Regions from separate parts of the Paenibacillus pseudetheri genome, predicted to be linked through region 1. Evidence: a T-box and tRNA genes for the amino acid it is inferred to sense, from the RefSeq annotation. Region 1 holds a T-box; the other holds one or more tRNA genes.
What was found. A T-box is a leader RNA that pairs with one kind of tRNA and senses whether it is charged. The one in region 1 lies ahead of L1028_RS19430 (arginine--tRNA ligase), so its partner is inferred to be a tRNA-Arg.
Positions count from the first base shown of each region.

Region 2: it has a tRNA-Arg gene. The T-box ahead of L1028_RS19430 (arginine--tRNA ligase) is inferred to sense a tRNA for this amino acid. The anticodon was not compared.

Region 1 is NZ_CAKMAB010000023.1:57,608-73,560, forward strand. It holds gene L1028_RS19425 (GH36-type glycosyl hydrolase domain-containing protein) at 1-1,719, shown strand, start outside; gene L1028_RS19430 (arginine--tRNA ligase) at 1,781-3,646, opposite strand; T-box leader at 3,687-3,903, opposite strand; gene L1028_RS19435 (hypothetical protein) at 4,183-4,542, shown strand; gene L1028_RS19440 (beta strand repeat-containing protein) at 4,557-9,494, shown strand; gene L1028_RS31340 (exosporium glycoprotein BclB-related protein) at 9,835-10,788, shown strand; gene L1028_RS19450 (DEAD/DEAH box helicase) at 10,848-14,192, opposite strand; gene L1028_RS19455 (TetR/AcrR family transcriptional regulator) at 14,274-14,963, opposite strand; gene L1028_RS19460 (ABC transporter permease) at 15,022-15,953, opposite strand, start outside.
Region 2 is NZ_CAKMAB010000038.1:14,999-30,951, reverse strand. It holds gene uxaC (glucuronate isomerase) at 1-538, shown strand, start outside; gene L1028_RS24590 (LacI family DNA-binding transcriptional regulator) at 596-1,600, shown strand; partial or broken gene L1028_RS24585 (UxaA family hydrolase) at 1,734-2,975, shown strand; gene L1028_RS24580 (DUF1858 domain-containing protein) at 3,179-3,406, shown strand; gene L1028_RS24575 (DUF438 domain-containing protein) at 3,447-4,706, shown strand; gene L1028_RS24570 (ROK family glucokinase) at 4,916-5,866, shown strand; gene rapZ (RNase adapter RapZ) at 5,912-6,811, shown strand; gene L1028_RS24560 (gluconeogenesis factor YvcK family protein) at 6,869-7,816, shown strand; gene whiA (DNA-binding protein WhiA) at 7,963-8,892, shown strand; gene L1028_RS24550 (HPr family phosphocarrier protein) at 8,990-9,259, shown strand; gene L1028_RS24545 (SIMPL domain-containing protein) at 9,409-10,164, shown strand; gene L1028_RS24540 (PdaC/SigV domain-containing protein) at 10,286-11,386, shown strand; gene L1028_RS24535 (GDSL-type esterase/lipase family protein) at 11,496-12,134, shown strand; gene clpP (ATP-dependent Clp endopeptidase proteolytic subunit ClpP) at 12,233-12,829, opposite strand; tRNA gene L1028_RS24525 (tRNA-Arg) at 13,023-13,097, opposite strand; gene L1028_RS24520 (sugar-binding transcriptional regulator) at 13,432-14,484, shown strand; gene gap (type I glyceraldehyde-3-phosphate dehydrogenase) at 14,587-15,594, shown strand; gene L1028_RS24510 (phosphoglycerate kinase) at 15,713-15,953, shown strand, end outside.

The DNA.
Region 1 (15,953 bases):
TCGGAAAGCAGTGAGTGGACATTGAACATTCAAGGTCTTCTGGATGGCAAGGAGATTCAATCGAGCAGCCGTACAGCTGAAGAGGAGATTTCCGTATACCGCGAGTTCTATAGCGGGGTGATGAATGGTTTCCGTTTGACGTTAGGTGATGGGTCTGAAGGTGAGTTGTTTAAGGTAAATGCTCTAGCTTGGTGGTATACACATAATATGCTCGTTCATTATTCCGTTCCGCATGGTCTGGAACAATATGGCGGTGCTGCTTGGGGAACCCGTGACGTGTGTCAGGGACCAGTGGAATACTTCATGGCTACGCAAAAATACGAACAGGTTCGTGAAATATTACTGACCCTGTATGCTCATCAATATGAAGATGACGGTAACTGGCCACAGTGGTTCATGTTTGATAAATATACGAAGATTCAGCAAGAGGAGAGCCACGGGGATATTATTGTATGGCCACTCAAAGTGCTTGGAGACTATTTGGCGGTAACGCAAGATTACAGTATTTTGGAAGCGACTGTGCCGTACACTCGTAAGCATAGCTTTGATTTTACAGAGGAAAAAGCGACGCTGCTGGATCATGCACGGAAGGAAGTTGCTTATATTAAGAATCACTTCCTGCATGACACGCATTTGTCTTCTTACGGTGATGGAGATTGGGATGATACACTCCAACCGGCAAATCCACAGCTGAAGCAGTACATGGTTAGTAGCTGGACAGTGGCACTTACCTATCAGACATTGAATCAGTTCTCAGAAGTGCTTCATAAAGTTGATCCAGCAGGTTCGGAAGAGCTGAAAGCGATGGTGGAGGGAATCCGTGAGGATTTCAACACACATATGCTTCAATCTGAGGTAATCCCAGGCTTCTTGTATATGGAGGACCCAGAGCAAGTGAAGCTTATGGTACATCCAAGCGATACGGAAACAGGGATCCAATACCGTCTGCTGCCAATGACGCGCAGTATGATCAGTGAGCTGCTCACACCAGAACAAGCCGAAGCGCACTATGAGGTAATCCAGGATAAACTGTTCTGTCCAGATGGCGTTCGTCTGATGAACCGTCCAGCACAATACGTTGGCGGCGTTAGCAGTCATTTCAAACGTGCGGAGCAAGCTTCTAACTTTGGTCGGGAAATTGGACTTCAATATGTACACGCACACATCCGTTATGTAGAAGCTATGGCTAAGCTAGGGAAAACCGATCAGGTCTGGAATGGCCTAGCGGCGATCAATCCGATCGGAATCCGTGACGTGGTTCCAAACGCTGAACTACGTCAAGCTAACTCTTATTTCAGTAGCTCGGATGGTAAATTTAACACCCGTTATGAGGCGCAGGAGAATTTCGATAAACTGCGTAATGGTGACGTAGCGGTCAAAGGTGGCTGGAGAATTTATTCAAGCGGCCCTGGGATCTATATGAACCAGTTAATTTCGAATGCACTGGGGATCCGTACGGAAGGCGGAGATTTAATCATCGACCCAATTCTGCCGGAGTCGCTGGACGGAATGCACTTTAGCTTTGAATATGCAGGCAATAAGGTAGACTTTATTTATCACCTTACGGGCTCTGATAACAGTCGGATTACCGTTAACGGTACGGAAGTGCAAGCCGAAGGTACGCTTAATCGCTACCGTAATGGCGGTGTCCGTATCAAACGTGAGGACTTTGATCGTCTCTGTGTAGAAGCTGGAAATGTGATAGACATTTATAAGTAAGACAATATTTGAAGGGCAATCTCCGCGATAAGCGTGGAGATTGCCCTTTTTTTTACACCTTCTACATACGGCTCGGTGTTGGTAACCCAAGCACTTCAAGTACATCCCCTAAGACATCCTTAAATCTCGATGTGAGCCAGAGGCGAAAGGCGATGCTAGCCTCCTCACCTTTTAAAATCGGACATATAGAATAGAAGTTATTGAAGAGCGTGGCTAACGTATGCGCATACGTGCAGAGTATATTCGGCGTTAATTCTATGCTGGCAGAATATAATGTCTCCTGCCAGACGCTAAGCTGTCTCAGCAAAGCGAGCTCTGCTTTTTCCATTTCGATGGGGAATTGAAGTTCTGAGCCATCTGTGCTGAATGGGATCGTAGACTTGCCCAAAACACTGCTAGCACGGGCATAGGTGTACATCAGATAAACCCCGGTATTACCGGATATTTCGGTAGCCTGTTTGAAATCAAACACGATTTCCGTTCCCAGGTTAAACCGCAGCAGATAATAACGAATAGCAGCAGCTGCAATGATGTGGCTGGAAAGACCCTCTTTATCGGAGCGCGAATGTTCTATGTTCTGTTCCATAAGCTTTACTAAATCGCTCACCTTAACGCCGATTCCTTGGCGCCCGGACATGGCATAAGAAGATTTTCCTTCTGAAACATCTATCCCCAGCTCAGTAGCAGAGGCCGGACTAAGAGAAACAACGCCATAACTTACATGATGGAGCTTCTCAGCCTGATCGTTATATCCTAGTGCTCCTAAAGCCTGCTTAACCATTTGTTGCGGATATTCCTGTCTATAATCGATCACGTTGATAACACGGTCGGCATGTCCATAAGGCTCATGGGTTCCAGTTAATCCTGTGGTCCATAAACCAGACGAGAATTCACTGTAGGTGAAATCTTTGGTTAGTAGACCGAATTTCCAGAGATGATAAGCAATGTCTTTGGCTGTGTACGTCAAAATCCCATTCGAACGCACAAGCACCTTATCCATCTGATGATCCTCGGAATCCACTCCATTGTTAACCTCTGTCCCTTGCTTTAGCACCCAGCAGCCCGCAAGTTTGCCTCCAGTCTCCTGTACAAAAACTGCCGTTTGCTTCAATAGCTCAGATGCGGCTGTCCAGAATCCCTCTTTTAAAATATTGCTCTCCCATACCAGCAGGTCATAGTGAATACCGAAACGCTTCATTTCCGCTACATGTTCTCTCACAATCCGTTCAGCGACTAGGTTGCCCAGCCACGCCTCATTACCGTCACCCTGTTCAAGGGCATGCAGCATATCCGTGCGCTTGTGAGTCATCTCTGGATTCCGTGCATATTCTTTGTTCACTTTGGCATATAGATCCCAACAATAATCGCCGAAACGTTGATGATCCCCTTCCAAAGGTACATTCAATAAACCAACGACTGTATCTGCCAGCTGGTTGCCCAGATCATCCACGTAGTTATGGACCTCTACGTTATGTCCGGTTCTTTTCATGATTCTGACCAACGCATCGCCGATGCAAGCATTTCTCAGGTGACCTACATGAGCAGCTTTGTTTGGATTGATTGAGGTGTGCTCGATAATGACCTTTTCCCCCGTGCTGTCTGGCAGATTGAAGGAATGTTTAGCCCATGTCTTCCAATCCATGTACAGATTAATAAATCCGGGAGCGGCTACCTCCACTTTTTGTAAAAGACCTGTGTATTTCTCTTGTAATTTGATTTCTGCTTTTACTAACTCTGCTATGACGAGGGGAGATTTGCGCAGGACTTTGGCTAGCTGCATAGCAATATTGCAGGAATAATCCCCATGCTCTAGATTAGCTGGCTGTTCGATCAGAATAGCAATATCGTTTGGGTAGGGAATTTCTAGGGTGTGGAATACTTTTTTTACACTTTGCTCAATGCTGTTTTTGATGATTTGACTTAACATTTTATACCCTCCTTTGAAAATACAAAAAAGCCCTCGTCTCAAAAGAGACGAGGGCTTTAGCGCTCGCGGTACCACTCTCGTTGCTAAACAGATGTTTAGCCACCTTACAGGATAACGGTCTTTAGCCGGGGCTTCCTACTTGGGTTCAGAAGTCCATCTCACAGGTGCGCTTCATTAGGTGATCTGTACCGGCTTGCACTTACCCGGCTCGCTGAGGACTAGAACACGTTAACTACTCTCCCGCTCATCGATGCTTGAATTATTTTTATCAGTATATCGAATATTTCACAAAAAGCAATAGGGTGGTACTTAGTAAAGTCTAGAAGATGCTTGAGTTTTAGATTGTCCGATTAGTAGATTACAAATTCAAAGAATAGAAGGTTGTCTTTTTTTCGAGTAATTCCTTTGCTTAAATGTCCACACATTAACCTTAAATATAGAATATTACTATATAGAGCTATTAATTATGAACCATGTTACTAGTGTTATAGTTTTTAATCTTTTAAGCTGCTGGTAGAAGGGAGGAGTGAATAAAGATGGCTTTATTTTCAACTGGACCTATAGATAATAGTCCAATTCTGGGGATCAGACAGACGCAAATGGTAACGGTAAAAGCAGTTAATCGTGATTCTCTTAATCCATATAATCTCGTCATTCAAGGCTTCTTACTAAATGGATCAAGAACGATGTATGTGAATGAAATGGTAAGTCTCGCACCTAACCAAGTTATAACTATGAATTATTTTGCTGATTTAGATGCATTTGAATTTGAGTTTACAACATTAGAAGAAGTTGAAGCAGAGATAGGGATCTCAGTCTGGGGAAAACAGGTTTCGGGGGAAATAGTAGAACCTCATCGTATAGTAGCGTGGGAAAAATATGTAGGAATAATCTAAAGGAGTGTTGAGAATTGAGCTATTTATCTACCGGGCCGATAGATAATACCATGGTGGGAGGTATACGACCTACTCAACATGTTACGATCAAAATCGATAACCGAAGCGATGTTATTTCTTCTACGGTTCTCGTTCAAGGATATTATATGGATGGGACAAGAACTTTATATGTTAGTGAGCTTGTTAACGTTATGCCTGAGCAAGCTATAACAAAAGATTATTATGCGGACTTTGATGCGTTTGAATTTATATTTACGACTTTAAGCCTGGTAGATGATCCTATCCAAGTGTCAGTATGGGGAAAAAATAATGTGGGTCAAATCGTGACTGCTCATCGACTAGTCCATTCTGAATTACTAGGAGCAACGGTAGGGGTAACTGGGGCAACAGGTGCAACGGGAGCGGATGGAGCGACTGGAGCGACAGGTGCAACCGGAGCCGATGGAGTGACTGGAGCAACAGGAGCAGCTGGAGTGACTGGTGCGACGGGTGCGGATGGAGCGACTGGAGCAACAGGGGCAACAGGAGCCGACGGAGTGACTGGTGCGACAGGAGCAGCTGGAGTGACCGGGGCGACGGGAGCCGACGGAGTGACCGGGGCGACAGGAGCAACAGGGGCCGACGGAGTGACTGGAGCAACGGGTGCGGATGGAGCGACTGGAGCAACGGGTGCGGATGGAGCTACTGGAGCAACAGGAGCAACGGGAGCCGACGGAGTGACCGGGGCAACAGGGGCCGACGGAGTGACTGGAGCGACAGGAGTGACCGGAGCGACGGGAGTAGCTGGGGTGACTGGAGCGACGGGAGCAGACGGAGTGACCGGAGCGACAGGAGCAACAGGAGCAACGGGAGCAGACGGAGTGACCGGAGCAACAGGGGCCGACGGAGTGACTGGAGCGACAGGAGTAACGGGAGCTACTGGAGTGACCGGAGCAACGGGAGCTGACGGAGTGACTGGAGCAACGGGAGCTACTGGAGTGATCGGAGCAACGGGAGTAGCTGGAGTGACTGGAGCGACTGGAGTAACGGGAGCCGACGGAGCGACTGGAGCGACAGGTGCAACGGGTGCGGATGGAGCGACTGGAGCAGATGGAGCGACTGGAGCGACTGGAGCAACAGGGGCCGACGGAGTGACTGGTGCAACGGGAGCCGACGGAGCTACTGGAGCGACAGGAGTAACGGGAGCTACTGGAGTGACCGGAGCAACGGGAGCGGACGGAGTGACTGGAGCAACAGGTGCAACAGGAGCAACGGGAGCCGATGGAGCGACAGGTGCAACGGGTGTGGATGGAGCTACTGGAGCAACAGGAGCAACGGGAGCCGACGGAGTGACAGGAGCAACGGGAGCCGACGGAGTAACCGGGGCGACGGGAGCGGCTGGAGTGACTGGTGCGACAGGAGCAACAGGAGCCAACGGAGTGACAGGAGCAACGGGAGCCGATGGAGCGACTGGAGCAACAGGAGCAACAGGAGCCGACGGGGCGACAGGAGCAACAGGGGCCGACGGAGTGACTGGAGCAACGGGTGCGGATGGAACGACTGGAGCAACAGGAGCGACAGGTGCAACGGGTGCGGATGGAGCGACTGGAGCAACAGGAGCAACAGGAGCAACGGGAGCCGACGGAGTGACCGGGGCAACAGGGGCCGACGGAGTGACTGGAGCGACAGGAGTGACCGGAGCGACGGGAGTAGCTGGAGTGACTGGAGCGACGGGAGCCGACGGAGTGACCGGGGCAACAGGGGCCGACGGAGTGACTGGAGCGACAGGAGTGACCGGAGCGACGGGAGCAGACGGAGTGACCGGGGCAACAGGGGCCGACGGAGTGACAGGAGCGACAGGAGTAACGGGAGCGACTGGAGTGACCGGAGCAACGGGAGCAGCTGGAGTGACTGGTGCGACAGGAGCAACAGGAGCCGACGGAGTGACAGGAGCAGCTGGAGTGACTGGTGCGACAGGAGTAACGGGAGCAACAGGAGCAACAGGAGCAGACGGAGTGACCGGAGCGACGGGAGCAGCTGGAGTGACTGGTGCGACAGGAGTAACGGGAGCAACAGGAGCCGACGGGGTGACAGGAGCGACGGGGGCAGCTGGAGTGACTGGTGCGACAGGAGTAACAGGAACAACAGGAGCCGACGGGGTGACTGGAGCGACGGGAGCAGCTGGAGTGACTGGTGCGACAGGAGTAACGGGAGCAACAGGAGCCGACGGGGTGACTGGAGCGACGGGAGCAGCTGGAGTGACTGGTGCGACAGGAGCAACAGGAGCAGACGGAGTGACCGGAGCGACGGGAGCAGCTGGAGTGACTGGTGCGACAGGAGTAACAGGGGCCGACGGAGTGACAGGAGCGACTGGAGCGACAGGTGCAACGGGTGCGGATGGAGCGACAGGAGTAACGGGAGCGACTGGAGTGACAGGAGCAACGGGAGCAGACGGAGTAACTGGAGCAACGGGAGCAGACGGAGTGACTGGAGCAACGGGAGCCGATGGAGTGACTGGAGTAACGGGAGCCGACGGAGCGACTGGAGTAACGGGAGCCGACGGAGCGACAGGTGCAACGGGTGCGGATGGAGCGACTGGAGCAACAGGAGCAACAGGAGCAACAGGGGCCGACGGAGTGACCGGAGCGACGGGAGCAGCTGGAGTGACTGGTGCGACGGGTGCGGATGGAGCGACTGGAGCAACAGGGCCCGACGGAGTGACTGGAGCGACAGGAGTAACGGGAGCTACTGGAGTGACCGGAGCAACGGGAGCTGACGGAGTGACCGGGGCGACAGGAGCAACAGGGGCCGACGGAGTGACTGGAGCAACGGGTGCGGATGGAGCGACAGGAGCAACAGGAGCAACAGGAGCCGACGGAGTGACTGGTGCGACTGGAGCAACGGGAGCCGATGGAGTTACTGGTGCAACAGGAGCAGCTGGAGTGACAGGAGTGACAGGAGCAACGGGAGCAGATGGGGTGACTGGGGCAACAGGAGCCGATGGTGCGACTGGAGCAACGGGAGCAGATGGGGTGACTGGGGCAACAGGAGCCGATGGTGCGACTGGAGCAACGGGAGCCGATGGAGTTACTGGTGCAACAGGAGCAGCTGGAGTGACAGGAGCGACGGGAGCAGACGGAGTGACCGGGGCGACGGGAGCGGCTGGAGTGACTGGTGCGACAGGAGCAACAGGGGCCGACGGAGTGACAGGAGCAACAGGGGCCGACGGAGTGACTGGTACAACGGGAGCCGACGGAGCTACTGGAGTGACCGGAGCAACGGGAGCGGACGGAGTGACTGGAGCAACGGGAGCTACTGGAGTGACCGGAGCAACGGGAGCTGACGGAGTGACTGGAGCAACAGGTGCAACGGGTGCGGATGGAGTGACCGGAGCAACAGGGGCCGACGGAGTGACCGGAGCGACGGGAGCAGCTGGAGTGACTGGTGCGACGGGTGCGGATGGAGCGACAGGAGCAACAGGGGCCGACGGAGTGACAGGAGCGGACGGAGTGACTGGAGCAACGGGAGCGACGGGAGCAGCTGGAGTGACTGGTGCGACGGGAGCGGCTGGAGTAACTGGTGCAACGGGAGCAACCGGAGTGACAGGAGCGACGGGAGCAGCTGGAGTGACTGGTGCGACAGGAGCAACAGGAGCAACGGGAGCAGACGGAGTGACCGGAGCAACGGGAGCAGCTGGAGTGACTGGTGCGACAGGAGCAACAGGAGCAACGGGAGCAGACGGAGTGACAGGAGCGACGGGAACAACTGGAGTGACAGGAGCAACGGGAGCAGCTGGAGTGACAGGGGCAACGGGAACAGCTGGAGTGACAGGTGCGACGGGAACCGACGGAGTGACAGGAGCTACGGGAGCAGCTGGAGTGACAGGAGCGACGGGAGCAGCTGGAGTGAAAGGAGCAACGGGAGCAGCTGGAGTGACAGGAGCAACAGGAGCCGAAGGAGTGACTGGAGCGACAGGAGTAACGGGAGCTACTGGAGTGACTGGAGCAACGGGAGCGGACGGAGTGACTGGTGCGACGGGAGCGGCTGGAGTAACTGGTGCAACGGGAGCAACCGGAGTGACAGGAGCGACGGGAGCAGCTGGAGTGACTGGTGCGACAGGAGCAACAGGAGCAGACGGAGTGACAGGAGCGACGGGAGCAGCTGGAGTGACTGGTGCGACAGGAGCAACAGGAGCAACAGGAGCAGACGGAGTGACAGGAGCGACGGGAGCAGCTGGAGTGACTGGTGCGACAGGAGTAACGGGAGCAACAGGAGCCGACGGGGTGACAGGAGCGACGGGAGCAGCTGGAGTGACTGGTGCGACAGGAGTAACGGGAGCAACAGGAGCAGACGGGGTGACAGGAGCGACGGGAGTAGCTGGAGTGACAGGAGCAACGGGAGCAGACGGAGTGACCGGAGCAACAGGAGCAACGGGAGCAGACGGAGTGACCGGAGCAACAGGAGCGACAGGAGCAACAGGTCCGAACATTCAAGCTGAGGGATTCTCTGCGTTCCTGTCATCTTTGTCAGTTTCTACTTCTTCCCAACTGACGGGATGGTCTGTGGCTTCTCCTTTCTATACTGATCCTTCCTTTAACCCAGTTACGGGAAATTACACAGTTCCGACAACGGGGAGATATTCTATTGAAGCGACCATTAACTATTCCACAACTGCCTCAATCTCAATTAGTCTTGGCAGTGGGATCAATCCAGCTTTTGTAGTTCAAAGAACTTCTCCTACTTCAACAAATCTGGTAAGTGGATTATTTCCTGTGTTGGATGTGAATGTTGCGCTTGTTCTAACTTTGAGAGCAATTTTGGGAAATGGGACTGTAACGCTGGCTGGAGAATTTGCACTAACAGCAGGTGATGTTATCGGCTTGTTCTATGTTTCTAATGGCTTGACGGTTCCTTTGAATCTGGGCGGTGCCAATACTTCGGGTATAGTTTGGTCTGTTCATGAATTGACGTAAATTTATCTCTGAGTTTGATTGTGAAAAAAGAGGATGCTCAGTAGCCGTAAGATGGCTTCCTGAGCTATCCTCTTTTTTGTTAACGGGACAAGTTGTGGGCAGAACGGAGTACTGCTCCTGAGATTTACATCTATGAATATTAATATATTTCCAGATCCTTTTAAAATATTCAATATGTGTAGCAGTAGCTTTTGTTGGATGTCCACACATTAATACGGGATAAGAATATTACTATTAAGAGCCGTAAATTTTACTTTTAAAAATATAATAGGCTTCAGAATTTTTTTGCATGACAATCTTGTTGTAGGCAATCTATTTTAAAATAATAGGAGTTGAGAACTTGAGTTATTTATCTACTGGACCTATAGAAAACAATCTGGTAAGCGGTGAAAGACCCACTCAGCTTGTTACTATTAAACTTGTTAATCAGAGTGATGTCACTGTGTCGTTGATTCAAGTCGAAGGATATTATATGAACGGTACAAGAACACTCTATATTAGTGAGCTTTATACTGTGGGACCTAATGAAGTATTAACGAAAGATTATTATGCGAATTTTGATTCATTCGAATTTGTATTCACAACACCTATTGTATTAGACGATCCAATTCAAGTCTCAGTTTGGGGGAAAAGCAGCACAGGCCAATTAGTGACTGCTCATCGGCTAGTCTACTCTGAATTGTATGGTGAAAATATAGGTTATTCAGGAGCCACCGGAGCAACTGGAGCGACGGGAAGTGCAGGCGTAACCGGAGCGACCGGGCCTGCTGGTTCAGGTGCAATCATTCCTTATGCTTCGGGCCTTCCTGTAGCCATGACAACTGTATTGGGAGGCTTATTGAATACTTCGAGTATCATAGGATTCGGAAGCAGTGCAACCAATATAAGTGTTACTGGCGGTACGATAGATCTTACAGGTGCGGCTGGAACCTTGTTGAACTTTGCATTCTCCGTTCCACGCACCGGAACGATTACCTCTTTAGCGGCCTATTTCAGCACTACAACTGCACTTAGTTTATTGGGTTCTACATTATCAATAACAGCTAGTTTATTTAGTTCTTCTACACCTAATAATATCTTTACAGCAGTACCTGGGGCTGTAGTAACATTAAGTCCTTCCCTACAAGGAATACTTGCTCTTGGTACGATTAGCTCGGGAACAACCACAGGTTTGAGTATCCCTGTGACTCTTGGAGAACGCTTATTATTAGTCTTTAGTGCATCAGTCATAGATGGAGTCGACGTTGCGACAACGATTGCCGGGTACGGTAGTGCAGGAGTTACCATCGTATAATGATGAATACAGAAATAGGGATATCCCAAAAGCCGTATGGCTAGAGGATATCCCTTTATTTAAATCATCAGAATTTCTCGGATGTCTTGTTCGGTAAGGGTAGACAACCCTTCCTGACCTGGCTGAATTACCTCATCGATCAAGTTCCTTTTCTTCTGTTGCAGCTCATACATTTTGTCTTCCACCGTACCTTGGGTGACGAGCCGAATGACTTGAACTACTTTTTTCTGTCCGATTCGGTGAGCCCGATCCGCTGCTTGCTGTTCGACGGCAGGGTTCCACCATAGATCGTATAGAATTACAGTATCTGCCCCTGTTAAGTTGAGTCCGGTTCCGCCAGCTTTTAAGGAGATCAGGAAAATATCCCGCTCTCCTTCATTAAATTGATTACATAAATCTACCCGCTGAGACACAGGCGTTTGACCGTCTAGGTAAAAATATGGAATACCTTGATATCCGAGTTCACGTCCAATCAAACCGAGCATTTCTGTGAACTGGGAGAATACTAGCATACGTTTGCCCGAACTGCGGCATTCCTCTATGATTTCAAACAGCTGCTCGAACTTGGCAGAGCTTCCTTCATACCCATCCACAAATAGAGCCGGGTGACAACATAGCTGGCGCAGACGAGTGAGACCAGCAAGGATTTTAATCCGATTATTATTACCGAAACTATCCTGGGTCAAATGCTTAAGCGCCTCCTTTTTCAAACGGGCGAGATAAGCGACATATAACTTCTTCTGCTCAGGGAATAGCTCACAGGCTTGGAGTGATTCGATTTTCTCAGGCAATTCTTTTAATACATCACTCTTTAAGCGCCGCAGCAAGAAGGGACGTGCCCGTTTAGCGATAGTTTCCCTGGGCAAATCGTGAAAAGCCTTCTTACCTGGAAACAGCCCAGGAAACACAGTGCCGAAGATGGACCAAAGATCTTCTAGCGCATTCTCAACAGGAGTTCCAGTAAGTGCAAAACGATGCCTTGCCTGAAGAGCCATTACAGCTTGGGCGGTTTGAGTAGTATGGTTCTTTATGGTTTGCGCTTCATCGAGAATCAGGGTATGAAAAGATTTCTTAGCATACAACTGAACATCTCTGCGAAGCAGTGGGTAAGAGGTGATGATTACATCCGCCTTCGCTGCATTTTTTAAAATTCGACCGCGTTCCGTTATGTTTCCATCTGCAATAACAGCCTTAATCTCAGGCGTGAACTTTTTAAGCTCATTATGCCAGTTGTAGGTGAGAGAGGCAGGAGCGACAATAAGAGCGGGCAGACCACTCTGTCGAATATCCGGAAGCTCGGAGAGCAGAAAAGCGATACTCTGCAGCGTTTTGCCAAGACCCATATCATCCGCTAAAATCCCCCCGAAACGGTAATGGGCAAGCGTCTTCAGCCACTGAAATCCATACTGCTGATAATCCCGGAGCACGGGAGCCAGACTCTCTGGTATAGGGAAATCAAGGTTCTCAGGATTGTGCATATTCGCAAGTAACCTTTTAAAGGATCTGCTCAGCTTGACTGAGTCACTTTGAGAATCAGCAGAGGTTAAGTGTAACCCACGAACGACTGGTAAAGAGAATTGCACACCTTTAATCTCACCTTCTCGAATGCCCATCTCGTTCATAAAGGTGATGATTTCTTGGAGCTCCTCGCTCTCCAGCGGTAGCAGTGCCCCTTCGGGCAAGCGGTAGTATTTACGTTTATCCTGAAGTGATTTTAAGACCATCACAATCTCAGTTTCGGGAATACCACCCATGTCGAATTTAAAATCAAGCCAGTCGGTTTTCTCATTCCAACTAATGCTTACCTTAGGTGGCGTGGTTCCCGTGAACAGTCTTTCTTTAACAGCGGTGGTCGCATAGACCGTTAGTAGTGGCTCAAGCAACGGAATCGTGTGGTATAAAAAATCGTACTCACCGTCCTCATCCGTCATAATATACCCGCCTTCGGTTTTGGCGAAGGATTCATGCTCCATCAGCTCCAGAATTCGGGCCTCTCCTTCACCGTCGCGTATAAGAATCAAGTCCGTACCGCGAACATGGGCTTTTTCATCCAAAGGATTGATGATAATGTTACCATACTGAAACTCTAGCCCGGCGAGCAGTCGATCTCGCACACGGTCCAGATAGAGCCTCGCTATAAGCTTGTGTTGCACAATTCGATCAGCGATAGAGTCGGCGATATGCACGTTTCCCAGTTTTTTCAGGCCAGGAATAACCTTGTCCATAAAAGGCTCCATTTGTTCGGGGGCAATATCGATGCCATCTCGACGAGAGGATTCCAGCATTTTTTTCATCTCAGATAGGCGTATGCATTCCTGAGCAGTTAGCTTCAACAGCTTACCTTCAGACAGCACGAGTCCGTAGTCTTCCAGAACTGAGATTTGCTCCAGTCCTTGAATATCCAGATGGTATCCTTCACCTTCGGCTTGCTCGAACGCAAAGCTAAGGGGGGGAGCTTCATTAGACATATGAATGCCTTCGTACAATACCTCTTCTTGTTGCAGATATACCGACGAAACCTCTGAAAGTGCGGGCTGAAGCGTCTCCCAGAAAAAAGGAGGGATAGCCAGCAAGCGATCTCCCCCCAGGTTCCCACCATATGGAGAGTAGTTAGTGATGTTATCGCGATACATTTTTTCATTTAAGACAATTTCAATTAGCTTCTGAAGAACGATGTTATCTTCCTTCCGAAAGCTGTGAATGGCAGGGTCATAGACGAAATGCTTCGAGAATTCGAAGGTTTCTCCACGGTGTACACGTTCCAGAAAACCTCTTATTTTATGAACGATATATATATGTTTTAAGCCGACTTTTATTTCTATACCCAGCATGGTAGTGCTATAGCTGTAATTGAATGGCTTGCAGATGAATTCTACATTTAGCAGAGTTCTATTATCCACAAAAGCTCCAGTACCGCTCGGACGCGACTTATGGTTACTGAACATGCCTAGCAGGTTGCTCACAAGATGCTGGTCTCTGGACCTTCCTCCCATGTCTCGCGTAGAATCCGTAACATTACGTGGGGTTAAGACTCCAGTATCTTCAATAGCAGATAGGTGAGAAGTTCCAGTATAATCTGGCCGTTCACCAGCAGTTTCAAGGGCATCAATGCAGATCAGTACAGCTGCGATATGTTTGCAGAAAGGCCCTCCATGCGAGTAAGCGGGACAAGTACACTCTGCCGTGACATCACCGTCGATATCGATGACTACAGTGACTTCGTAGCCAATGCCCCCTTGAACGAGCGCTTCATAACGAGATCGGGGCAGATCTGGGATGGATTCATTACGTTCGTCAATATCAATGATATCGACGCTTCCAGACTGGTAATAAGCCAATCCTTTTTCAAAAATAGACTTGCCGCACAGCAACTTAATTACCCGTTCTTTCACACTAAAGCCCATAACATAATTCCTTCCTCGTAACATGTTCTTCCAAAAGTCCGACATTATATAGTCCTTATGATAACAGAACGGGCGTGCGCATCAAATAGGGGCTGCTACTCCACTAATCCCGTGCATTATTAAACGGATCGTTAGGTTAATCTCTTCCTCGTCGTTCCAGTCCTTCTCCGGCTGCAGCAGCAGGCGATTAAGCACATATCCTACAACGGATGAAATAGTGAAGCGTAGAATAGCGGGTGTGGGTAATTCAATGACTTCACCTTTTGCCTTGAAGTGCTCAACAATTTCGATGACGCGCTCCAGCACCTTGCCTAGAATATTTTCTGCGAACTGTTCTCTGAGCACCGGTTGGAAAGGAATTTCCTGTATCAGAATCTTTAGAATTTTAAAATTCCTACGGGCGAACTCTAGACGATTGACGATAAACGTCCGTAGGAATTCTTCGAAACTGTCATAGGGAACATCGAGTACCCCGTTGAAATTCCGCAGTACAAAAGGAGCGAGCATACGACTCATGGTGGGGCCAATGATGGACAGCAGTAAATCTTTTTTGGTTTTGTAATATCGGAAAATCGTTCCCTCTGCTACGCCTGCCTTTTGAGCAATTTCACTAGTCGCAGCAGCAGCGTATCCTTTTTCGGAGAACACCTCAATCGCCGCATGCAAAATGGAGATCTGCTTAGGTGTCAGTTTATCGTCTTCACTTATGGCCAGCAGCTCTTCAATCCACTGCTCTTCTATATTTTGTTCCGCAGAATCGTGTTCCTTCATTACAATTATCCTCCAAACTTGGTTCATTCCGTTCAACCGATGAAAGTTCTTAGTGAGGCTACATTCTCCGGTGTTTGCGCAGTGCCAATACATTCAGCACCATGAATAATAGTGAGAATCCGATCAGCACGTAGACATCCAGAGCGATGGAATTCCATCCTTTTCCACGGATCATGATGTTCATAAGCGCTTCTGATCCATAATAAATTGGGGTTGCGTAGCCGATGCGCTGTAGCCACAGCGGTAGGGTGTCGAGTGGGAACAGTCCGCTGAGGAAAACTTGTGGCACGATAATAAGCGGGATGAACTGAATCATCTGTAGCTCGTTGGCTGCAAAAGCAGATAATAGCGTGCCCAGCGTCAGTGCAGTCATCGACAGGAGTAAGGTGATCAACATTACGTAACCAAAGCTTCCTGTCATCATAATGCCAAGAATCTGAATGGAAAACCACGAGATCAACAGCGCTTGGAATACGGTAAAAATGCCGAAGCCACATACATACCCGAGTACAATCTCCCATCTTTTTAAAGGAGTAGAAAGTAAACGTTCAAGGGTGCCTGTAGTCCGCTCTCGCAGGAAAGAAACACCGGCAATCAGGAATACGAAAAAGAAAACAAATACGCCAATCATAATCGGACCGAAGCGGTCAATCGTCTTCATATTCTCAGAACCGTATAAGTAGCTGATCTGGGGCTGTAATTGCAGCTGTTCCTTTGTACTTGGAAGAAGCTTCTGAGAAAGCTTTTGAAGCGTCATAATTACCGCCTTGTTGGCTGTAGGGTTGCTACCTTCTAACAACACTTGAGGGATGACTCCTGAATTCCCAACGTTTCCGTCCAAAGTGATCAAAGCGTCAATCTTTCCTTCTACTAGAGCACTTTTCCCTAGCTCTTCGCTGGCATACTCTTTAATTGTGGTATTTTCTTCTTTTATCGCAGCTGAGATATTTAGTGGCACACCGGATACTCCGATTTTTGGCTCATAGGCAT
Region 2 (15,953 bases), on a different contig from region 1:
TATCCATGCACTACGCAATAATAACAGCGTAATGTTCGGACGACTCGGCCCTGACACCGGCTATGATGCCATTAATGATGGCGTGATTGCTAAGCCGCTGGCAGGTCTATTAGATGCGCTGGATCGTGAGAATGCGCTTCCTAAGACCATTTTGTACTCCCTGAATCCAAATGATAATCATGTCATTGCTGGTCTAATGGGCTGCTTCCAAGGAGGCGGCATTCCAGGGAAGATTCAATTCGGGACGGCATGGTGGTTCAACGATAACAAGGACGGCATGCTGGAACAGATGAAGACGCTCGCTAACCTCGGTGTACTTAGCCAGTTTGTAGGGATGCTAACTGATTCCAGAAGCTTTTTATCGTATACCAGACATGAGTACTTTAGAAGAATTCTATGTGATCTTGTAGGCTCTTGGGTAGAGGTCGGAGAAGCCCCGGATGATATGGAACTGCTGGGCGATATGATTGAGAATATCTGTTACAATAACGCTGATCATTATTTCAATTTCTCGAAACAGGCATTGGTGACTAGGTAATCGATATGATATCCTTACATGGAAGAGCCAAACCCGTTTAATAAGGAAGGTTGACCCATGGCACCTACAATTAAGGATATCGCCAAACTGGCGAATGTTTCACATACAACTGTATCGAGAGCACTTAACAACAGTCCCCTAATTAAAGAAGTCACACGTAAAAAAATTGCCGAGATCGCTGCGCAAGTGGGTTACGTCCCCAATTACAATGCCAAAAGCCTTGTGATGCAGCGATCATATACCATTGGCTTGTTCTTCACGAGTATTGCCAACGGCACAACTTCTGGTTTCTTCTCAGATACGATTCGTGGTGTAAATAGTGTCATAGATGTAGAGTATAATCTGTTCATCCGTGGGATCGATGATTATGCGGAGTATTCTTCTATTCATCGCAAGCGTTTTGATGGAATTATTCTAATGAGTCAAAGCGAAGCAGATAATAAATTCATTTACCATGTAGTACAGCAAGGCATTCCAATCGTTGTGCTGAACCGACAAATTGATGACCGTTCCATTATCAACATCATCTCGAATGACCGGGAGGGCGCTTATAATGCAGGTAAACACCTAATTGAGGCTGGGCATCAAGACATTGCGATCATTGAAGGTGTTGAGGGTTTTAAATCTACGCAGGAACGCAGAGACGGTTTTATAAAAGCATTGATTGACCATAATATCCCTGTGCGTAACGACTATATGAGAAGTGGTAATTACGATATGCAAAGCGGATATGAGGCGATGGGCAAGCTACTGGATTTGGAGAAACCACCGACGGCAGTATTTTGTTCCAATGACGATATGGCGATCGGGGCTATGAAATCTGTGTTCGAGCGGGGGCTGCAGGTGCCGAACGATGTTTCTATTGTTGGCTTTGATGATAGTGGATTTTCGCTATTTGCGAATCCTTCGCTTACCACGGTTAAACGTCCTATTGAGAAGATTAGTGAGCAAGGTGCACGCCGGCTGTTAAGTTTAATCAAGGAACCTATAGAGAATGACGTGCTAATCTCGATCGACACGGAGTTTATTGCGAGAGAATCGGTTAGGAAGCTGTCAAAATAGCAGGTGGACGTATATAGTGACCAATCCTTTACAAAGGTAAAGGATTTCGATCTAAAATGATCACGTGTGCATATATTAATAATATAATATGAATATATAAGGTTTATTTAATTAGTTTATCGTGTTCATTCATGGGATAGAGGAATATACTTTTGAGCAGAAACTGACGCCGAATCCTTTTGCTGCTGAGAATTTGACTTTTAAGGGGTATCGCCGCTTTGACGGACCTGTAGGCATTCGTAATGAGCTGTGGGTCGTGCCTACGGTTGGTTGTGTGAATGGAGTGGCGGAGCAGATCATCAATATTTTTAATATTTTTAAGGCAGAGGTTGGCGATATCGCTCTGTTCGATAACGTGCTCGTACTGAAGCATAACTATGGTTGTTCCCAGCTGGGTGATGATCATGACAATACTCGTACAATACTTGCTAACGCGGTTAAGCATCCAAATGCGGGCGCCGTACTTGTGCTCGGACTAGGTTGTGAGAATAACAATTTGCATATTTTTAAAGACATTCTGGGTAGTTACGATGAGGATCGAGTGCATTTTCTTGTCTCCCAAGAGGTTGGAAACGAGATTGAAGAAGGCGTAAAGCTGCTGAAGGAACTCTACAATAACGTACAGAGCGATCATCGGGAAGAAGTCTCACTCTCTGAGCTGAAGATTGGTCTGAAGTATGGAGGCTCGGATGGCCTGTCCGGGATTACTGCGAATCCGCTTCTTGGACGTCTCTCTGATTATATGGCTGCCCAAGGCGGCACAACTGTACTCACTGAGGTACCTGAAATGTTTGGCGCCGAAAAGATTCTGATGGAACGTGCTGCAGACGAAGCTATTTTCCACAAAATTGTTGATCTCATCAACGACTTTAAGCAGTATTTCATGGACTATAAACAGCCGGTATATGAAAATCCTTCCCCAGGCAATAAAGCCGGAGGGATTACTACGCTTGAGGATAAATCTTTGGGTTGTACTCAAAAATCCGGTAATTCTACGGTAATGGATGTACTCAAGTACGGAGAGCTTATCACTAACAAAGGCTTAAATCTTCTTAACGCGCCGGGCAATGACCTAGTGGCTTCGTCGGCTCTGGCTGCTGCTGGCTGCCAATTAGTGATCTTTACGACCGGGCGGGGAACGCCATTCGGTACATTCGCGCCTACGATGGAGGTATCGATGAATACGCCTTTGTATGAAGGAAAGCGTCATTGGATTGATTTTAATGCGGGTGTGTTGGTCGAAGATGGTTCTCCAGATGAGGTCCTGCGCGACTTCATTAACTACATTATCAGTGTGGCTAGCGGGGAATGGGTAAATAATGAGAAGAATAATTTCCGCGAGATTTCCATATTCAAAACAGGTGTAACGCTATAATAAATGATTAATTACGAATCAGGCTGTCCCTTATGCTTTTTAAGCGTAGGGGGCAGTTTTTTATTTCACACTAATACGTAATCCTTTGTTAAAAAGAACAACAGCCTCTTTCTTCTAATTTAGTGATTGCAATCACTATCGCCTCATATGGCCTGTGCTAATCTGTTATTGAGAATAGTTCTCACAAAAAGGAGAAGAGTTACATGGAAAAAGTGCTGCGAATGGATGAGTCCATATTCGATATGGTATCACGGCATCCGGAGGTCATCGAGATTATGGTAGAGCTGGGCTTTAAGGACATTGCTAAGCCAGGCATGCTGCAGACCGCTGGCCGTTTCATGACCTTATCCAAAGGAATCAAGTTAAAGAAAATGGATTTCGACACCGTGAAGTTAGCATTTGAACGACATGGCTTCGAGATTATGAAATAAAGGAATCTATCATCAAAATTTCATTAAGGAGAGATCAATAATGAGTGAACTGATAAATAACCGCGAGGTTGATGTACCGGAGCAAACTCGTCGCCAAGCCATGCTCAAGGAAATTATTAAAGAACTGCATGCAGGGAAAAGCGTTGAAGAGGTTAAGGCACGCTTCGAGGAAGCTGTAGGCGATGTTACTGTTACGGAAATCTCTGCAATGGAGCATTCGTTAATGACTGAAGAGGGAATTCCAGTATCCGAGGTACAGCGGCTTTGTTCGGTGCATACAGCAATTTTCAAAGGCTCTATTGAGCAAATTCACCGCTCCTCGAAGCCTGAAGAACAACCCGGCCACCCAGTCCACACCTTCAAGCTAGAAAACCGTGAGATTGAAAGACTTGTGAACTTCCGCATGGATCTGCACGCAACGAAGTTTCAAAAGAACGATAGTGAGGAACTCATCTTCAAGTTGTTGGAGGATCTAAGCTTGCTGCTAGATCTTGATAAACACTACAGCCGTAAAGAGAATCTACTATTTCCTTACCTCGAAAAGTATGGGATTTATGGGCCAACCAAGGTCATGTGGGGAGTCGATGATAATATCCGCCGTATGATTAAAGAGGCAAAGGCTGCACTCACTAGCTACAGCGGAAATGCAGCTCAAATTGGGGTTCAACTTATGGAGATCATCAAGGAAGTTAATGAAATGATCTTTAAGGAAGAAAATATCCTACTGCCTATGGCACTGGACAAATTGACGGAAGATGAATGGGTCAAAATCGCTCGCGAGAGCGATGAGATTGGGTTCTGTCTAGCCGCACCGGAGCAGGAGTGGATACCCGAGCGTGCCGCAGAGCCGGAAGGTGCAGTGCTGGGAGAAGCAGAGGGTGCAGCTCCCCAAGAAGGGTTCATACGTTTTGAGACAGGGCTGTTGTCACTGCATCAGCTAGAGACCGTGCTCAATCACCTGCCGGTAGATCTGACATTCATTGATGAGAATGATGTCGTGCGATATTTTTCACACGGGAAGGAACGTATCTTTGCTCGGACAAAGGCGGTTATCGGTCGTACAGTACAGAACTGTCATCCTCCGCAAAGTGTGCATGTGGTAGAGAAGCTTTTGGAAGACTTTAAGGCAGGCATTAAGGATGCTGAAGACTTCTGGATTGCCATCAAGGATAAATTCATTTATATCCGTTATTTCGCTGTCCGCGACGAGACTGGCCGATATATGGGCACGCTGGAGTTTACGCAAAATATCGCTCCAATCCGTGCACTAGAAGGACAAAAGCGTATTTTATCAGAATAAATGGGTGTTCTAGGTTATTTTCCAGATAATAATATAGTCAGAAGACTCTCTTACTTAGTCGTAAGGGGGTCTTTTTAGAATATAATAGAGTATAGTATTAAAATAAGGAATTCCCGGGTGTGTTGTCTTTCCTTGACCACAGAGGGGGCTTCTATTATAGTTGGTACTTAGGATTAACTATTTTAGTATAAAAAAAGGTGGCTTGTTACATGTCTGAGAATATCTACGTTGGCGTGGATTTGGGTGGAACTGCAATTAAGGTTGGAATCTGCAATGCTGAGGGAACGCTACTGCATACTTATGAGGGACCCACAGAAACTGCAGAAGGTGTCGATACTGTTATCGATAATATCGAGAAGTATGTACGCCAAATTGTGGAGGATTCCCCGTACTCTTGGGATCAGCTTGCAGGTGTAGGCGCGGGCGTAGCAGGGTTCACAAATATTCGTGAAGGAATCATTATCCTTGCGCCCAACATAGGATTTAAAGATGTGCCGATTCGCTCCATTTTGGAAGATCGCTGGAACAAGCCTGTCAAAATAGACAATGATGCGAACGTGGCTGCACTGGGTGAAGCTTGGAGTGGTGCAGGACGCGGGATTGAAAACTGTGTCTGCTATACGCTAGGAACAGGTGTTGGTGGCGGGATTATTATTAACGGAAAAATTTATCAAGGTTTTGCAGGTCTAGCAGGTGAGCTTGGCCATATCACTGTAGTGCCGGATTTGGAAGCCATTCAATGTGGTTGCGGTAATATGGGATGTCTGGAAACCGTTTCCTCCGCTACAGGAATTATTCGTATGGCTAACGATGCAGTAGCTCGTGGTGATCGTACTTCCCTCTCAATGGTAGAGAAGATTGCTGCGAAGGAAGTCTTTGATGCAGCTAAGGCTGGCGATGAAGTAGCGATTCGCATAGTAAACCGTGCAGCATACTACCTGGGTAAATCAATGGCTTCTGTTGCAGCCGTGCTTAACCCTGAGGTCTTCATCATTGGTGGTGGTGTGTCTAAGGCTGGAGATATTCTATTTGATGAAGTTCGTCGTGTATTTGCTAAGCTCGCACCGGCTCCGCTTCAGACTGGTGTTTCGATTATTCCTGCAGAGCTTGGTAATGATGCAGGTATTGTGGGTGCAGCAGGTCTTCTGCTTCGTTCTTAAAAGATAGGGAGTATTCATATACTAATTTAGGGAGGGGACGCTTTAATGACCGAATTGGACAATACTCCAACGGCTGGAGCCACCCTGATCATTATTACCGGAATGTCAGGTGCGGGTAAGACAATTGCTGTGCAGAGTCTGGAAGACCTAGGGTTCTTCTGTGTCGATAATTTGCCGCCGGTGCTGATCCCTAAGTTTGCAGAACTGATTGAGCAGTCGAAGGGTAAGATCGCCAAGGTAGCGCTTGTGATTGACCTGCGCGGTAGGGAATTCTTCACTGCTTTGTCCGAGTCTCTAGCCTATATCAAAGATGAGTCAACCATTGGCTGTGAAATCTTGTTCTTGGATGCTACGGATTCGGTGCTTGTGCAGCGTTACAAGGAAAGCCGGCGTCATCATCCTCTAGCGCCTAAGGGACTTCCGCTTGATGGTATCAAGCTGGAACGTAAAATGCTTGAGGAATTAAAGAATTCTGCCACATTATGTCTGGATACTAGCAGTATGAAACCAGTGCAGCTCAAGGAGAAGATCGTTTCCCGGTTCTCGCATTTAGGAAAAAGTACACTCTCCGTCAACATTACATCGTTCGGATTTAAGTATGGTATTCCTATTGATGCAGACCTCGTCTTCGATGTTCGCTTTTTGCCTAACCCACATTATGTAGATCACCTGCGGCCAAAAACAGGTCAGGACAGCGATGTCTATGACTATGTAATGAAGTGGCCTGAAACACAGGTGTTCCTGACCAAACTGCTCGATATGCTTCATTTCTTAATTCCGCAATATCGTAGGGAAGGTAAATCCCAGATTATTATCGGCATTGGCTGTACAGGCGGGAAACACCGTTCAGTAGCCATTTCTGAATATTTGGGTAAAATGCTGGGCGTCAGCGAAACGGAATCCGTAGCCGTCAGTCATCGGGATTCCGAGCGTGATCGGCACTAATGAGAGAAGGGGTCCATAGTGGCTGAAGAACAAAGAGAGCGTCCGCGTATCGTCGTTATGGGCGGTGGCACGGGGCTATCTGTCATGCTTCGTGGCTTAAAAGAAAAGCCGCTAGATATTACAGCTATAGTTACCGTAGCAGATGATGGAGGAAGCTCGGGCATTTTGCGCAGTGAACTGCAAATGCCGCCTCCTGGGGACATCCGCAACGTATTAACAGCTATGGCTGATGTAGAGCCGCTCATGGCGGATATTATGAGATATCGTTTCAACACGGGCGAAGGCTTGGCGGGCCATAGTCTTGGTAATTTAATTCTTGCCGCGCTTACAGATATATCTGGCGATTTTGTCACTGCTGTTCGTGAGCTTAGCCGATTATTTGCTGTTCGCGGACGGGTATTACCCGCTGCGGGGGATGCCGTAGTATTGCGTGCAGAAATGTCGGACGGTACGATTATCACGGGTGAGTCTAAGATACCGGAAGCAGGCGGGATCATTAAACGGGTTTCTTTGGAGCCTGCTGATGTGGAGCCGTTGCCTGAAGCACTTGAAGCGATTCGAAATGCTGATGCAATTCTTTTGGGTCCAGGGAGTCTATATACGAGCATTCTTCCGAACCTACTTGTCCCGAAGCTGGCAGAAGCAGTTGTATCTTCTGATGCAATCAAAATTTTTGTCTGCAATGTAATGACTCAGCCTGGTGAAACGGATAATTATACTGTAAATGACCATCTACAAGCCGTTTATGATCATATTGGGATTCATTTGTTTGATTATATTATTGTGAATGACGGTGAAATTCCAGAGCAGGTGCAGTCGAAGTACGCTGAGAAGGGTGCACGTCCGGTACAACTCGACAAGGATGTACTAGAAGGCAGTGCATATAAAGTTATAGCGGATAAGCTAGTGTTATTCCGAACTTATTTGAGGCATGATACTGATAAGCTTAGTCATCATATTTATCAGCTTGTGCAAGATTGGATAAACAGAAATCCTAGGGTATAACTTAAAATATAAGAAAGTATAAGTCTTACACCTATACTTTATGTCTTATATTTCTCGCTTAAACGCTACCGTCCTTACAAGGACGCCGAAGGCGTTTATGCTTGTATATATGAATGACGTACTTATTTCAGAAAGAGGTGAGACCCTTGTCTTTTGCGGCCCTTACCAAAAAAGAGCTGACGATGGTGGAGAGTGAGCCCTGTTGTGAGAAGGCGGAAATGTCAGCGCTTATCCGTATGAATGGATCTGTGCAGCTTTCAAGCAAAAAGGTGATTCTCGACATTTCGACGGAGAACGCCGCGATTGCAAGGCGGGTATATTCTTTGCTTAAGAAATATTACCAGGTCCATATTGAGCTACTCGTGCGTAAGAAAATGCGTTTGAAGAAAAATAACGTTTATATCGTTAGAATCCCTAGTCGCGTACAGGAGATCCTAAATGATCTCAGAATTGTGTCCGAAGGATTTATTTTTACCGACGGTATTGATAAAGAGATTGTTGGGAATAACTGCTGTAAGCGTGCTTATTTGCGTGGTGCCTTTTTGGCCGGCGGATCGGTTAATAATCCGGAGGGTTCCTCTTACCATTTGGAGATTTCCTCGATGTATGAGGAGCATTGTAAGGCGCTGGTCGATCTGGCTGGTGAATTTCACCTAAACGCACGCTGCATTGAACGTAAAAAAGGGTTCATTCTATACATTAAAGAAGGCGAGAAGATAATCGAATTCTTAAGTCTGATCGGGGCGCATCAAGCGTTGTTCAAATTTGAGGATGTAAGAATTATGCGTGATATGCGTAATTCCGTGAATCGGATCGTAAACTGCGAGACCGCGAATCTCAATAAAACGATAAGTGCCGCGGTGCGGCAGATTGAGAATATCAAACTGCTGCAGCGAGAAGTGGGACTGGAGAGCTTACCGGATAAACTGCGAGAAGTTGCAGAAATTCGAATGGCACACCCAGATATCAACCTTAAAGAGGTTGGTGAAATGCTGAAAGGTACGGTTAGTAAGTCCGGAGTAAATCATCGACTTCGTAAGATTGATGAACTGGCGGACAAGGTTCGAGGCGGCTAGTCACTTTTTTTCTAGTGTGGTTTACGTTATAATGATATAATACTATAAAATTAATGTGAAATTTTTGGGGAGAACTCAATTAGGGGGTAAGCGTTTCATGACAAAGCACCCGGTAGTTGTTCGGTTGAAGACAGGGCTACACGCTCGACCGGCAGCATTGTTTGTGCAAGAAGCTAACAAGTTTTCGTCGGAGATTTTCGTGGAAAAAGACGATAAAAAAGTAAACGCCAAAAGTATTATGGGGATTATGAGCCTAGCGATCAGTTCCGGCACGGAGATCTATATCAGCGCGGATGGTGCAGACGCGGATCAAGCTGTAAACGCTTTGACGAGTCTCGTCAGCAAAGAAGAGCTTGAGAACCAATAATCTTTTAAATTGACTTTTTATCGCATGACTAAAAAGCCCCTAGGGGCTTTTTTTTATACTAAAAAATAGATTTAGATGTGCAACATTTACCAAAAAGACTCGTCTAGAGGGTAATAACAAATCATAAAAGGTGAAAGGGGCTGGCAAATATGAAAGGTTTGGTAAAGAAGATTGGTTCAGTGTTGATCGTAGGGAGTTTGTTAATTGGAGGGATTAGCATGAGTGGTGTCTTCCAAGGTCCTGCAAAGGCTTACGCAGATGAAGTGCAGAAAAATGTCGTTAGTGTAGTAGGTAAAGGTGAATTGTCCATCAAGCCGGATATTGTATACCTGTCCATCGGTGTGGATACTACGGCTACAACTGCACAAGAAGCGCAAAAAACAAATGCTGCTAAAATCCAAAAGATCACTACACTACTGAAAGGGACTTGGAAAATCGCTGATAAGGATATTCAAAGTACCCAATTTTATGTGCAACCCAACTATAGTTATAGCGAAAAAGAAGGACAGCAAGTCAAAGGGTACAACGCGAATCATACGCTGTTAGTGTCTTATAGAGATCTGACCAAGGTCGGTGAATTGCTGGACGCTGCATCTGCGGCAGGGGCAAACAATATCGGAAATGCACGTTTTTCCGTGGAAGATACTTCTGCCTTTGAAGCTCAGGTGATTGAAAAGGCGATGGCAAACGCAGATGTTAAAGCAGGAGCTATTGCTAAAGCGGCTAAACGTAGCTTGGGTCAAGTAATCACGGTCAGCCAAAATGATGGCAATGTCACTCCGGTTTATTTTGAACAGAATTTGAAAATGGATATGGCTGCAGCAGATGCTGGTGCAAGTACATCCGTTCAACCGGAAGTAGTTAAAGTTACAACACAGCTGAGCGTAATGTATGAATTGAAATAGTATTAGAACAAGATGAAAGCAGGAGAGGTGATCTTCCACTAGTAATAGTGGGGGGCGCCTCTTTTGTGTGTAAATTCTCTAAGATTAGGTTTAATAAATTGGAAAGGAGTGGGAAAATAAAATGATGAATATCTCAAAAGAAATAGTACGCAAATGGGGCATAGGTTTGATGTCAGCGGGGTTATTGCTTGGTGGAGGAGTGCTACCTGGTGAGATTGGTTATGCAGCGTCTGATCAGACGCAGAGTAAGGTTATTGCTTCAAGTATAGTTCTAAAGGCGAATGGGATGATTTCGCGGGAGACAGGTATTTTGCAGGAAGGGAAGGTCTGGATTCCGATTACCTTTATGCGTGATGTGCTGCGATTACCTTTTACTTATGATAAAAAAGAAAATGCATACACGATAGGAAAGGGAACGACTAAGGTCAAGTTGATGTTATCTAGCTATGGCACTTCTATTTGGGTGAATAACTATTACATTCGAGAGTATGAAGGAAAGCTAATAAACAACCGGCTCTATGTTCCATCAGGTCTCTTAAATGATTATCTGGGCTATAAAGTGGATTGGAGTAGGGGCTCTAGTAAGTTGAACGTGGTGAACAGACCACAGAACACGTTGACGGTAACCACGGAGACCTATGCTAAGGATCGAAAAGAGGCATTTATCCAGCTTGATTATCCGAAGATCGGTGGATTAAGCAATTCCAATGCACAGCAGGCCATGAATGATATTTTGAAAGAAAGTGCCATGAGATTCGCTGCGGGTGCAGAAAAGGATATCTCGAATCGATCCGGATCAGAGCCCAAGTATACCTATGATATTGATTATGTGGTGACCTACAATCAGAACGGCGTGATCAGTTTAGTAATGTCACAGTATAGTGATACGGGCGGCGCTCATGGCATGACCAACCGGGAGGCTTTTACCTTTTCGCTCAAGGATGGCAAACGTCTATTATTGGGTGATCTGTTTGGTGCTAATCCCAATTACAAACAACTGTTAAATGCAAAGTTGAACAAGCTGGTAAAAGCGGAGGAAAGTTATTTGGGGGGATTCAACGGATTGAATACGGAAAAGTATTTTTATCTGAAGGATGATCAGGTCGTTCTGTTCTTCCAATTGTACGAATATACAGCATATGCTGCGGGGTTCCCGGAATATACCTTTACTTTCAAAGAACTGTTGCCGGAGGGCGGTAGTCCATTTGCTGCTATAAAATAAATAGAGGAATCGTAACCGCTAGTGTCTGCACTGGACATCTCCCCCTTACCAGAATCATCTCGAATTCATATGCTAAATGGAGTAACTAGTTTATGAACGGGGGAGAGCTATGAGCTATCAATATACTGCAATTGGCGATTCCTTGACGACTGGATTTGGCGCTCTGCCTGGTAACGGCTTTGTACCGGTGTACCGTAGAATGGCGGAAGGGAGACTGCGTTCTAATGTAGCCTCTACGAATTTGGGCGTGAATGGATTGACTACTTCTGAACTGGAACAGCGGCTACGCGGGAGTTCTATGACTCGCGAAGCTATTCGAGCAGCCGACATTATCACCCTATCCATCGGTGGCAACGATTTAATCCATGCTGCGAAGGCTGCAGCTAGACAACCTGAAAATTTATCAAAAGAGCTACGAATATCACTACAGGAATGCAAACAAAATTTTGCTGCAATTATGAGTATTCTCTTTCAATTGAAGGCGGGAACGCGTAGACCTTTTATCATTCGAATTGTGGGATTGTATAATCCCTATCCTCAGGTAGTAGGTGCTACAGAGTGGGTACGGCAGTTTAACGGCTATGCATCACAGTACAGTAGTCGAGCATGTGGATTTGCTTCAATTTATAGTGAGTTTGCAGGAAACGAAAGAGGGCTTTTATCGATTGACCACCTACATCCTAATGGCCGAGGCTATCGTGTGATTGCTGAGAAACTGGATGGTCTTGGTTATGGCAGTTTGAATTAATTGAGATTCGTATGAAGTAGTCGTCTGAAAAATAAAGAGGCTGTGCGCTAACCATCAAGTGGATAGGGCACAGCCTCTTTGTGTTGTTGTTCTATAGCTTACACACCGCTAGGCAGTGTCTTCTCGATGACTTTATCAACGATACCGTAAGCTGCCGCGTCTGCAGCAGTCATGAAGTAATCACGATCTGTATCCTTCTCAATACGCTCTAGCGGTTGACCCGTACGTTCAGCAAGGATACGATTCAACTTATCACGTAATTTCAGGATACGGCGGGCACGGATTTCGATATCCGTTGCTTGACCTTGAGCACCACCCAGAGGTTGGTGAATCATGATTTCACTGTTAGGCAGCGCGAAGCGTTTGCCTTTAGCGCCAGCGTTTAGTAGGAAAGCTCCCATGGAAGCTGCCATACCCACACAGATGGTGGAAACGTCCGGTTTAATGTACTGCATTGTATCAAAAATAGCCATACCTGCAGTAATGGAACCGCCGGGGCTATTCACATAAAGGTGAATGTCCTTCTCCGGATCTTCGGCAGCCAAGAACAGCATTTGTGCGATGATAGAATTGGCTACCACGTCATTAACCTCCGTTCCAAGGAAAATGATGCGGTCCTTCAGCAGGCGGGAATAGATGTCATAAGCGCGCTCACCGCGGTTGCTCTGTTCTACTACCATAGGAATATAACTCACGTGGAAAACCTCCTTGATATTGGTTCTTTAAATGTATTCATTTTTACTCTTGCCGTATTACCCACATGATAAACAAATTCAAACAAAAAGTCAAAGAAAGTCAAACTTATATTCAAAAAAAAGAGCCGACACGCGGCTCTTTGGTTAAGTAGTAGTATAGGCACTACTAAATTATGTGCAAAAGTGAAATTAATGGCGCGCCCGCCAAGAATCGAACTTGGATCTCAGGCTTCGGAGGCCTACGTCATATCCATTGGACCACGGGCGCAACAAAAATGATTATACTACAATTTCTGTGCAATTGCAATGAATTAATAATACTGTACACGGGTTCTATCCCTTGTCTTTAAGGTGGACAAGCGTACATTGTCTTTCACTCAGTGATAGAATCTGGATTGTTAATGACAGGTTTTAGGAGCTATACCTCTTTCCCGATCTTATAAATGTATAAGAAGACAAGCGCTTGAGAATTCTACTCTCGGAAGACTTGCACTTCGAGCAAAATTTGGTTAGAATATGAGTGGGACTTAAAAAGTTTACCCGGGACATTTTGAGACCATGAACAAGGGAATAGAGGAAGACGAAGTTGCAGGAGTGAAAGTATGCGTAATTTATTAGATATCCAAAAGCAGCTTCTGCCTGATCTCATGGAAACCCTTAAGAGACGGTACACGATTCTTCATCAGATCATGCTGTCCGATATAATTGGACGCAGAACGCTTGCCGCTTCACTTGATATGACTGAGCGGGTGCTGCGTGCCGAGACGGATCTTCTGAAATCGCAAGGGCTCATTGAGATCGAAAGCGTTGGTATGCGCATTAGCGCTGCTGGGCGTAGACTGCTTGATTTGCTAGAGCCGGTCGTTAAGAGCCTGTTTGGTCTGGATGATCTGGAAGAGAAAATTCGGGCAACGTATGGTCTGGATAAAGTTATTGTGGTGCCGGGTGATTGTGAATCATCGCCGTTCACCAAACGTGAGCTTGGCCGAGCGGGTGCAAAAGCGCTGCTTAGTGTACTTCGTACAGATGATATTGTTGCTGTCACAGGTGGATCAACGCTTGCCGATATGGCTGATCAACTGACACCGCCGTTATCCCTTTCCTATAAGAACGCTTGGTTTGTTCCGGCGCGTGGTGGACTAGGAGAGAGTATGGAGATTCAAGCCAATACGATTGCCTCAACAATGGCAAAACGGGTTGGAGCGAATTACCGGTTATTGCATGTACCTGATTTACTTAGTGGGGATGCCTACCAGTCACTAGCACTTGACTCTAATATTGGAGAAATTGTACAAATCATCCGCAGTTCGCGTATTATTGTACATGGGATTGGGGATGCCATTGAAATGACTCGACGCCGCAAGCTGGATGAGGCTACTGTCTCAGAAATCCAGGGTGAGGGAGCCGTGGCAGAATCCTTTGGGTATTACTTTAACGAAGAGGGTCAGGTTGTCCATACGATGCTTACGATGGGACTACGTCTAGAAGATATTGTCCGGACGGAGACAGTCATCGGTATTGCTGGAGGCAAACCAAAGGCCAAAGCCATTCACGCCATGCTGCGTTTCGGGCAGGAGAATATACTCGTCACGGACGAGGCTGCTGCTGTGGAAATAGGCAAGGGAATTGACAATCAGTTACAGATATCCTCGTAACACACTAGAACATATATCTTGCATTATACTTAACATTGTTGTCATGACAGGCTTCACGGTCTGTTTTGAATAAATAAAACGAATTCTAGGAGGAACTATTCAATGAGTGTAAAAGTTGGAATTAACGGATTTGGACGTATTGGACGCCTTGCTTTCCGCCGTATTCAAAATGTAGAAGGTATCGAAGTGGTAGCAATCAACGATTTGACTGACGCTAAGATGCTTGCTCATTTGCTTAAATATGATACAACTCAAGGTCGCTTTGATGGAGAAGTAGAAGTACATGACGGATTCTTCAAAGTAAACGGTAAAGATGTTAAGGTTCTTGCTAACCGCAACCCTGAAGAATTGCCATGGGGCGACCTTGGTGTTGACATCGTTCTTGAGTGCACAGGTTTCTTCACAACTAAAGAAGCTGCTGAAAAACACTTGAAAGGTGGAGCTAAGAAAGTAGTTATCTCCGCTCCAGCTACTGGCGACATGAAAACTGTCGTTTACAACGTTAATGATGACATTCTTGATGGTACTGAGACTGTTATTTCCGGCGCATCTTGCACAACGAACTGCCTAGCTCCAATGGCAAAAGTATTGAACGACAAGTACACTATTGTTGAAGGCTTGATGACTACAATTCACGCTTACACTGGCGACCAAAATACTTTGGATGCTCCACACGCTAAAGGTGACTTCAGACGTGCTCGTGCAGCAGCAGCTAACATCGTTCCTAACACTACTGGTGCAGCAAAAGCAATCGGTCTAGTTATTCCCGAATTAAAAGGTAAATTGGACGGAGCAGCTCAACGTGTTCCTGTAGCAACAGGTTCTTTGACTGAGCTAGTGACAGTTCTTGAGAAAACTGTAACTGTTGAAGAAATCAACGCAGCAATGAAAGCAGCAGCGAATGATTCTTTCGGATACACTGAAGATGAAATCGTATCTTCTGACATCGTAGGCATCACTTACGGTTCCCTGTTCGATGCTACTCAAACTAAAGTAATGACAGTTGGCGACAAACAATTGGTTAAGACAGTTTCTTGGTATGACAACGAAATGTCTTACACTGCACAATTGATCCGAACTTTGGAAAAATTCGCTAAAATTGCTAAGTAATTGATTTGATATAAGCAACATCAATAGAGCGGAAACAGGAGTTAATTGTTTCCGCTCTTTCTAAAATTATTAGACTTGTTTCCTGCTAGAAACAATTTTGGGTGTGGAGGAATTAATCATGAACAAAAAGAGCGTCCGTGATGTAGAAGTAAAGGGTAAACGCGTATTTGTACGCGTGGATTTCAACGTACCTGTAGAAGACGGTAAGATTACTGATGATACTCGTATTCGCGAAACACTTCCAACCATTAAATATTTGATTGAGAACGGTGCGAAGATCATTCTTGCGAGTCACATGGGTCGTCCTAAAGGCCAATTCGTAGATTCCATGCGTTTGACTACTGCTGCTGAACGTCTGT